DNA from 3 places in the Fictibacillus marinisediminis genome. Region 1 is predicted to be linked to each of the others. Evidence: riboswitches for the same ligand, from Rfam matches in the RefSeq annotation. Region 1 holds a riboswitch; each other region holds the start of a gene.

Region 1 (3,277 bases):
ATGAATAAAGGATAATACATCCATTACAACCTTTTGGAAAGGGGAAGCAAATGAGTGTAGAAGATCATAAAAGACAGGCTCCTTCTTCTGTCTGCTGCAAGATTATTACTGTGAGTGATACGAGATCAGAAGAAACCGATCGCACCGGCACTCTTATAAAAGAGCAGTTAACGCTGAACGGCCATACAGTGGGAGACTATGTAATTGTAAAAGATGAGCGAAGGGAAATCGAATCTTCTGTCTTGGCAGGGTGTGAAGCAAGTGATATCCAGGCTATTTTAATTAATGGCGGAACTGGCATTGCTGTCAGGGATGTTACCATTGAAACGCTAAAACCATTGTTTACAAAGGAAATTACAGGTTTTGGCGAGCTTTTCAGGATGTTAAGTTATATCGAGGATATTGGATCTGCAGCCATTCTGAGCAGAGCAGCGGCAGGAGTTGTTGGCTCCACAGCGGTTTTTGCAATGCCCGGATCAACAGGAGCGGCAGCTTTAGCCATGAAAAAGCTGATTCTCCCCGAGCTCTCTCATGTCATTCGGGAAATCAATAAAGATTTATAAAGAAGAAAAAAAGTCAGTTCTTCCGTTTAGTGGTCATAAATGTATACTCTATCCAATAAATTTCAGTAAAGAGCCATGATTGCTGAAACTATTTAATTGGATCAACGTATACTATACTATGAAAACGCTTTAACGGGAGGAAATGATGGGCGGATTACTGCGGAAAGCCGTTGAAGAGAGGAAGAATTTCCTTATTCAGATGCTAAAGAAAAACGGAATAAACAAAGAAGTAGAAGCAGAGCTTTCCACATGGCCATTGACTGAATTGGAAGAAGAATATAAAAGCTGGCTTTTTCAGCAAAAGGATGGGATGGATCCTGGCAAAAAAGTTTAAATAAAACACAGTGAGGGAATAAACAATAGAACGTATGTGTCCTTCTTAGGGCTTTTTTTGTGTGATGGCTTAATACTGCTCATCTATTTTATTTTTTGTTATAGTAGAAAAGAACGGCTGCAATTTATGATTAAAGGAGATCACAGCATGAACATAGCTTTTTATCTATTGCCTAAAGAAGAGGTTAAATATTTGAATCCTGAATCGACCATCAGGCAGGCATTGGAGAAGCTTTCTTATCACAAATATACATCTGTTCCCCTTGTTTCAGAGGAAGGGCAGTATGTCGGTACGCTCACAGAAGGGGATCTGCTTTGGAAATTGAAAGAAGCGTTCGACCTTGGCTTCTATGATGTAGTGAAAACAAAACTGAAGGATGTTCCACAGCGTGTGAACAACATCTCAGTATCAATCAATTCAAATATGGAAGATTTAATTACGTTGGCAACTGACCAGAACTTTATTCCGGTGACTGACGACGACGGGCATTTTATTGGGATTATCCGCCGCCGGGACATCATTAAGTACTGCGCAAATACAATATGGAATAACAAAATAAATGAAAACTAGGTGTTGACAAATACTATATTTAGTGTGAAAGTAAATGTATCAAACTAAATATAGTATTTTTGAAACAAAAGGTGTCTTATAAGACTTAATAGGGAATCCGGTAAATCAATCCGGAGCTGTCCCCGCAACTGTCATGTGGACGAAATGAGAATCCACTGTGTAAGGAACGCGCACGATCGTGTGGCTTTTACATGGGAAGGCTCAGAGTAGGAGGAAGCATTAGCCAGTAGACCTGCCTTTTTGTTTCACGATTTTGATTCTTCGGGGATTGAGAAGCAAAAACGGCACACTTTACTGCTATTTTTGATTCTTACAACTCGTGTCGTTTTTTTAGGCTCATCCACTGGATGGGCCTTTTTATTTTGCAGATTTTTAGAGGAGGAGATTTGACTTTGGTTATAGCAGGCGGAACAGATCATCTTGTTATGAATTGGCTGGATGAAATTCTATTGGGCTTTCCCCAGCTTGATAAAAAGGAAGAGTATACAGAACAGATAGGCTATTATGCTGATAATGGCAGTTCTCAAACAGAAGCGATGAATATGGCTATTTTGCATGCACTTGAAAGAATTTCAATGCATGAGCCGGATTGGACCTTCGTCGCAGGAAGAATGCATCTTAAAAAAATCTACTCAGATGCAGTAAAAAACAGGGGGGGCCAGGGAGTTCATGGCTATGGCCAATTCTATGGATTAATTCGTACACTGACAGACAAAGGAATCTATGATAATAACTTGTTAAGCAGCTATTCACCAGAAGAAATAGATGAGCTTGAAGCGGTGATTGTCCCTCAAAGGGATGAGCTTTTTACATATATAGGACTTCGTACATTGGCTGACCGTTATCTTGCCAAATCGCATGATGGCAAAGTGTTTGAATTGCCTCAGGAACGATTTATGATCATCGCGATGTCCTTGATGTCCGACGAACCTTCAGGCCGCCGCATGGATCTGATTAAAGAAGCGTACTGGGCAATGTCGAACCTGTATATGACCGTGGCAACTCCTACACTTGCCAATGCGGGTAAAAGCTATGGCCAGCTGTCAAGCTGCTTCATCGATACGATGGATGACAGCCTTCGAGGAATCTATGATTCTACAACAGATGCAGCAACACTTTCGAAAGGCGGAGGAGGGATCTCCGTTTACCTTGGCAAAATCAGAAGCCTTGGTTCAGAGATAAGAGGCTTCAAGGGCAATTCATCGGGCATTATTCCATGGGCGAAGCTGTTGAACCAGACAGCGGTCAGTGTCGATCAGCTCGGACAGAGAAAGGGAGCCATCGCCATCTACTACAATGTGTTCGGCAAGGATCTTTTTTCTTTTCTTGATGCCAAGCTGAATAATGGTGACGAACGGCAGCGGGTTCATGACCTGTTTTTGGGTCTCTGCATTCCGGATTTATTTATGGAAAAGGCAGAGTCGAGAGAAGACTGGTATCTGTTTGATCCTTATACGGTAAAAAAAGTAATGGGCTATGAATTGGATGATTTTTTTGATGAAGAACCCGGCAAAGGGAGTTTCCGCGATAAATATGATGAGTGCGCGGCCGCAGCCGATCAAGGGCTTTTTGGTGAAAAAGGTTCAGGAGGCTATGACGTTGTACCAGCCATTGAAATTTTTAAAAGAATCATGAAAAGCCAGCTGGAAACGGGAGTGCCGTATATGTTTTACCGGGACACGGTTAATCGGGCTAATCCTAATAAGCATGCCGGAATGGTTTACTGCAGCAATCTTTGCACGGAAATTGCCCAGAACGGATCAGCGACTACGGTCGAAGAGGAAGTAACACAGGACGGTAAAATCTTGAT
Region 2 (3,277 bases), 1.9 Mb from region 1:
TAGATAACCCCAACAAGGGTAAGAAAGCCGGTAATGATGCTAACCACCGGAAGTGTAAAACTCCCCAGTATAGGCAGCTGAATGCCAAAGAACAGCACAGCCACAGCGCCCAAAGCAGAACCGGATGAAACACCCAGCGTATAAGGATCGGCCAGAGGATTTTTCAGCAGCCCCTGAAATGCCGTTCCCGCCAGCGCCAAAGAGCAGCCGACAAGCATAGCGAGCACGACTCGTGGAAAGCGGATTTCCATGACGATATTAACGATCGAAGAATCAATGGATGCTGGTACGGGATAGTGGAAAAGCTTCGCTCCTAAAATCTGCACTACATGAAAAAGGGGGATAGGTATAGAACCTACCGATATCCCCAAGGCAACAGCTAAGCCCAACAGCAGAAGCACTGCTGTATATGAAATGATAATTTTACTTTTTGTATACTTCCGGATAGATGGCTTTTGCAAGCTCCTCCACTCCTTCAATCAATCGCGGTCCCGGACGTGTCACCTTATCAGAGTGCACATCATAAATTTCTTTGTTTTTTACCGCAGGAACGTCCTTCCAGGCTTTACGGGCCATAATCTGTTCCACCGGCTTTTTGGAGTAATAGCCGTACGTTGTGACGATCGCGTCCGGTTTGTATTTGACAGGCTGCTCTTCAGATACCTTTGCCCATCCCTTCAATTCCCCAGCGGCATTTTTGGCATGAATGGCGTTCAGCATCTCATCAATGAATGTACCCTTGCCGGCAGTAAAAATCTCCGGAGCTGGAGCAACCTCAACCCAAACTTTTTTTTCTTTCTTTACGTGTTTTGCTTTTTCCTTGATCGCTGACAGATCATCCTTCATGGATTTTACAATCTTGTCACCTTGTTTTTGAGTGCCCGTCGCTTTAGCGATCATGTCGATGGACTTGTATGTATCCGTAAAGTTCTGCGCATCATTGATCACAATTACTTTGATCCCGGCATTCTTAAGCTGATCAATTCCCTGCTTGGAAGTATGCGCACTGGAGGCATGAGCAAGAACGAGATCAGGCTTCAAGCCAACAATCTTTTCCACGTTAAAATCCAATCCGCCGATTTTAGTCTTTTTCACAGCTGCTTCTGGATAGTTGTCAAAGTCAGAAACGCCGACAATTTCCTTATCCAAGCCAAGTGCAAATGCGACCTCTGTATTACTCGGTATGAGCGAGACGACCTTTTTTGGTTTCTTATCAATTTTTACGTTCTCACCCGCCGCATCTTTAATCGTTACGGGGAATTCACTCTTTGCCTGATTGGCACCGGTTTCCTTTTTGTCAGTTGACTGATTTCCAGCCGAACAACCGGCAATGATGGCGATCACGAGCATCAGCATCATCGCAATTTGTGTAAACTTCTTCAATTCCTTCACGCTCCTGTATGTATCATTTAGCTGGGATTGTGCAAAACAAAAAAAAGCCCTCCCTTCGGAGAGCGAATCAACAGTTAATCAATAAATGATTACAATTGCTTCACCTTTTCCTCGAAGGTTCGCACAGGCAATTAAGGCAGGTCTCCTGACTCTCGATCAACAATCTTCTTTTCCTTCCCATTCTTTGACAGAACAGTGGAAACATAAGAAGATTTCCCGATTACAGTGGCGGGACCGTGCTGGACTTGAACCAGCTTCCCTTTTAACGTTTTATTTGACACAAAACGGACCTTAACCGCATATTCAGCTATATCCATTATACCTCTTACCGGCAAAATGAAAAGTTTAATTTATGTTCAATGACGCCCGGGACTGCGGGCTGACTTCCAGCCAGTCGCTCTTGAGCAGGCCCATAACATGTATATCAAAATACTGATCTTCGTCAAAGTAGGCTTGCCTTCTGACGCCTTCCTTTTGAAACCCCAGGGACTTCAGGAGCTTCAGGCTTCTTGTGTTATATTCGTAGACCTCAGCATCAATCCTGTAGGTCTCATGCTGAAACAGGTGCTGAAAGATGCCTGCCAGTGCTTCCCCCATGTATCCTTTTCCTTGTTCGGCACCGAGTCCGAACCGAAGCCAGCCATAACGCTGCGAGCTTCCCATCCAGTTGAAACGGACGTATCCAACAGGCTGCGAGCTCCTCTTTTCGATAATCATCAAGTAAGATTCGTTCATCTGGCTTAAGCTTTTCTCAATATCCTGCCTTTGATTGCCTTCATTAATGATGGTCATAGAACCTGTAGACATTTTCCGAAAGAGAGGACCGCTTTTCCATTGTGCGATAACAGAGGCATCATTCACCGTAATTTCCCTGATCTTCAGTCTTTCAAATTCAAGCTCCATTTTCGGCATGCTCCAAACCTCCCCGTTTGTACCGAGTATGAAATGATTTATTTTATCATAATATGCAGCTCCTGAAATTTAAAGATGATATCTCCTGTCTTTATAGGTTCCCGTGTGAGGGAGGTTTAGAGATTTGAGGATTTTCGCTGAAATAGAGGGAGAAGTCAATCCTAAAAATCCCCTGAGGTCTCGATTTGTAATTGTAGAGCTAACTAGAAGCTTATAGTCATCTAATGAATGGAGATGAGCGATCTTGGAGGAATGATCACACGAAGAGCAAATCCAGTTCGTATACAGCTTTTTCATACCTATAGAAGAACAAACTGAACAATAAACGCCCGTTAAGAGCTCATTGGGCTGTATTTGAAACTTTGATAGTATGTCAGGATTGAAGGGAATATGGTTTTTGTTGAATTGCTTTGCGGCTCTATTGACCTCTTTATTTGTCATAATTTGAGTTGTGTAACGGGTTTGTAAGCTGCTGATTACCGATGGAAGGTTGGCGCCATGGATGATATTGCGGGATAAATCAGGGGTAAGAGGATTTTTAATGAGGGTATAAGGACTGCTTACGACTATAAGGGACTCGATGGGAATGCGAGGTAGTTTTCTTACAGCTAACCAAGATGTTAGCTGGTTCTGCTGACGCTCTACCTGCAAAAGCGGATCAGGAAAAGCTTCTTCTTTTTCATTATTTACACGGATTAATTGTCGGTAGTTTGTATCAAAGGTAAGAATGCCGGATAAGTTTTTCACTTCTAAGATTAAAAAGAAGAACGAAGATAGGATGAGGTAATCCATTTGAAAGTAATAGGATCCCTCTAGAAGCCGCAGCCCATGAAAAATTGTATACTCCTTTTTGGGAAGTCGTTCAAGGTAATATGCGATTGCCTTTTCACCCTTGTATCCTGCCATTTGTCTGGCATAACTCTGTTCAATTTTTGTGCGTTTTTGGTGATTTATCGGAAGTCTTCGTAATAAA
Region 3 (3,277 bases), 130 kb from region 1:
TTCAAGCTGTACTTTTGCGTTCTGAAGTTCTGCCGATTTTCCTTCTGCTTCAATGGAACGCTGTTCAAGCTGCTCATTAATCATGCGCAGTTCTTCAGATTGCATCTGCAGTTCTTCGGATTGTGTCTGAAGCTCTTCGGATTGTGCTTGAAGTTCTTCTGTCATCGCCTGAGATTCTTTCAGCAGGCGGACAATTTCCATTCTGCCAATCACACTGTCGATGGTCAGGCCAAAAGTTTTTGTTGCGTTTTCGATCAGCTCAATGTGCTGTTCTGTAAATGTGTCAAGTGAAGCAAGTTCCAAAACTGCGATCACTTCCTGCTCATTCAGAACAGGGGCGATCAGCAAGCTCTTAGGACGAACTTCTCCAAGCCCTGTGCCAATGACTTGATAATCTGCCGGCAGCCTGTCCACCACAAGGATGCGTTTCTCAGACACACATTGCCCGATAAGGCCTTCCCCCTGTTTAAACGCCTCTCGCCCTGCTTCTCCGATCGGCTCTGAAAACGAACCTTTTTTTACGTATCGGGATTGTTCTCCGCTTCCTTCCCGGATATAGAGAGCACCCATGGAAGCCTGCGTTAAGTGGGCAACACCTGTAACAAATTTCTCTCCCAGCACTTTAATCGTAGATGTTCCCTGATATCTTTCGACTACCTGATTCGTGCTGGACTGCAGCCATTCCCTCTGCTCGACTTTATCAAGCAGTTCATTGGTCGCTTCAGCCAGGTCTTTGATTTCATCTTTCGTTTTTACATGTATGCGCTGGGTAACGTCACCGTTAGATGACATAGCCGTAATGGAACTTACAACAGCCTTAATGGTATTAATGATCGAGCCTGAAACAAAAGACGCAATAAGTGATGAAACAGCCACAACAATAACCAATAAAGAAAAGAGCCCTGTTTTCAGGAATTTGTTCTGCTCGTCAAGCCTGTCCGCCCGTTCTTTCGTCAAGCCTTTTTCAGTGGTTCTGAACGTGTCAAACTGGCTGCGGATCTGTTCCACACTTTGACTGCCTACATCTTTTTTAATAAGAGAGAGAACTTCTCCCTCCTTGTTTTCCTTCTTCAGCTGAATGGACGGATTTCCTGTTGTCTGAAGCCAATTGTGAATGGATTTATTAATTTCCTCGAGCCTATTTTGCTGTGTTGGATTATCGGCAATCAGCCCATAGAGCTTTTTATAATCGTTTTCCCAACTGGTCACTGCCAGATTAAAGGATTTAAGATGGCTCTCATCCCCGGTAATAATAAAGCCGCGCTGCCCGTTTTCCATATCGAGAACCTGCTTTTCAATCTCGTTGGTCAGCGAATGAACTTCTATGTCATGGTTAATAATAAAATTCCGCTCTTTTTGCATAGAGGCAATCTGATTATTTACTGCTAATATTGAAACGATCAGACAAAGAATAATCACTAGATATCCGGCAAAAATTTTAGCGCGGATTCCAAATCTGTTTCTCCCTATCATTTTATCATCCTGCCTTTGTTATTTTCATAGTTATCCACCTTTTATTATAAACAACAATTACCGATATAGATAGCTGGAAGTAAAGTATTTCCACGTCTTCTCTCTGCTTTTGATGCGTTGACTTCCTATTTTAGATATGATAGGCTTGTCTAAATTTTCAAAATCAAATTACATAATAGTGGAGACAAGGTTCCATTGCCCAAACGCAAAGGATGAAAAGGGAAGCCCGGTGAAAATCCGGCACGGTCCCGCCACTGTAAAAGGAAACGAGCTCATAATGACCACTGGCCGGCAGGCTGGGAAGGAATGCAGCTCGGTATAGAACCCTTGAGTCAGGAGACCTGCCTTGTTTCAACAACACTGTTTTAACCTACGGGAGATAGGGAGGTGTTAGATTCTTGCATACAATGGGGTTTTCTCTACCCTTTTTTAGGCATTTCTAACGTTCTGTCACTGGCGTTGGGAATGCTTTTTTTGTCATTAGCATATTTAGTATCTAAAAGAATGGAGAGATGACACATGAAAACGAGCAACTTGGGATACCCCCGTATCGGCAGCAATCGGGAGTGGAAAAGAGCACTGGAAGCATTTTGGAAAAGAGAACTGACGGAAGCCAGTTTTCTGCAGCAGATGGAACAGATCAGGCTTGCAAATCTGCAAAAACAAAAAGACATGGGCATAGATATTATTCCAGTCAATGATTTTACACTTTATGATCACATGCTCGATATGGCAGTGATGTTCGGGCTAGTGCCAAAAAGATTTGAAGCAGCGAAAAATCCCATCTCCCTTTACTTTGGCATGGCGAGAGGGAAACAAGAAGCGGTCGCATGTGAAATGACCAAATGGTTTAACACAAACTACCATTACATCGTGCCGGAATGGGAAGACCGTACGCCGAGGTTAGTGGAAAACAAGCCCCTTACCGCTTACAAGGAAGCAAAGGAGAAGCTTGGGATTGAAGGAAAACCGGTCATTGTCGGGCCTGTTACTTTTATTAAATGCGCAAAAGGATACCTTCCCGAACAGGAAGACACACTGCTTTCTCAGCTTGTCCCGTTATACTGCCGAATTCTTCAGGAACTGGAACAGGCGGGCGCCCAATGGATTCAAATCGACGAGCCCATTTTCGTTACTTCCCTATCCGAAGAAGAACTAACAGCATCCAAGAAAATCTATGAACAGTTTCATAAAGCCAGTTCCGGTCTTAATATTATGCTGCAGACGTACTTTGAGAGCGCAGAGCATTACAAAGAAATCATTCAGTTTCCTGTCCAGGGGATCGGACTGGATTTTGTCCATGGCGAAAAAACACTGGATGAGATGCGTATGCATGGGTTCCCAGAGGATAAAGTGCTGGGTGCAGGCATACTTGACGGCAGAAATATATGGCGTGCCAATTTGAGCCAAAAGCAAGAGCTTATACTCCAGCTTGAAGAACTGGCTGCATCCGAACGGATATGGATACAGCCTTCCTGCAGCTTGCTTCATGTTCCTGTTTCAGCCAAACACGAGCATTCCCTTCCGCAAGAACTATACAACAGTCTTGCCTTTGCTGACGAAAAACTGGAAGAACTGCGATTGCTTTCTTCACCTTCGCAACAAGAAGCAATAAAGAAGTATGATGATGCTCTTTACTTGCTGAACAGCTCTCCGGCAAGAAACCGGACAGAGGTTTTATGGGAGGTTGAAAAAGCTCAAGGCAAAGACCTCAAGCGAAATCAGCCATACATGAACAGAAAACAAAAACAGCAGGAAGTTTGGAATCTCCCTCTCCTCCCTACGACAACCATTGGAAGCTTTC

The links. Region 1 has a riboswitch for cobalamin ahead of LCY76_RS08415 (ribonucleoside-diphosphate reductase subunit alpha). Riboswitches for the same ligand answer to the same signal wherever they lie in the genome.
Region 2: it holds a riboswitch for cobalamin, as region 1 does, so the genes downstream of both, LCY76_RS18345 (ABC transporter substrate-binding protein) here and LCY76_RS08415 (ribonucleoside-diphosphate reductase subunit alpha) in region 1, are expected to answer to the same signal.
Region 3: it holds a riboswitch for cobalamin, as region 1 does, so the genes downstream of both, metE (5-methyltetrahydropteroyltriglutamate--homocysteine S-methyltransferase) here and LCY76_RS08415 (ribonucleoside-diphosphate reductase subunit alpha) in region 1, are expected to answer to the same signal.

What each region holds. Positions count from the first base shown of each region.
Region 1 is NZ_JAIWJX010000002.1:1,536,837-1,540,113, forward strand. It holds gene LCY76_RS08400 (MogA/MoaB family molybdenum cofactor biosynthesis protein) at 51-563, shown strand; gene LCY76_RS08405 (Fur-regulated basic protein FbpA) at 709-897, shown strand; gene LCY76_RS08410 (CBS domain-containing protein) at 1,045-1,467, shown strand; cobalamin riboswitch at 1,520-1,721, shown strand; gene LCY76_RS08415 (ribonucleoside-diphosphate reductase subunit alpha) at 1,893-3,277, shown strand, end outside.
Region 2 is NZ_JAIWJX010000002.1:3,436,198-3,439,474, forward strand. It holds gene LCY76_RS18340 (FecCD family ABC transporter permease) at 1-461, opposite strand, end outside; gene LCY76_RS18345 (ABC transporter substrate-binding protein) at 424-1,383, opposite strand; cobalamin riboswitch at 1,511-1,701, opposite strand; gene LCY76_RS18350 (GNAT family N-acetyltransferase) at 1,738-2,304, opposite strand; gene LCY76_RS18355 (nuclease-related domain-containing protein) at 2,374-3,277, opposite strand, start outside.
Region 3 is NZ_JAIWJX010000002.1:1,404,201-1,407,477, reverse strand. It holds gene LCY76_RS07700 (CHASE3 domain-containing protein) at 1-1,473, opposite strand, end outside; cobalamin riboswitch at 1,644-1,836, shown strand; gene metE (5-methyltetrahydropteroyltriglutamate--homocysteine S-methyltransferase) at 1,993-3,277, shown strand, end outside.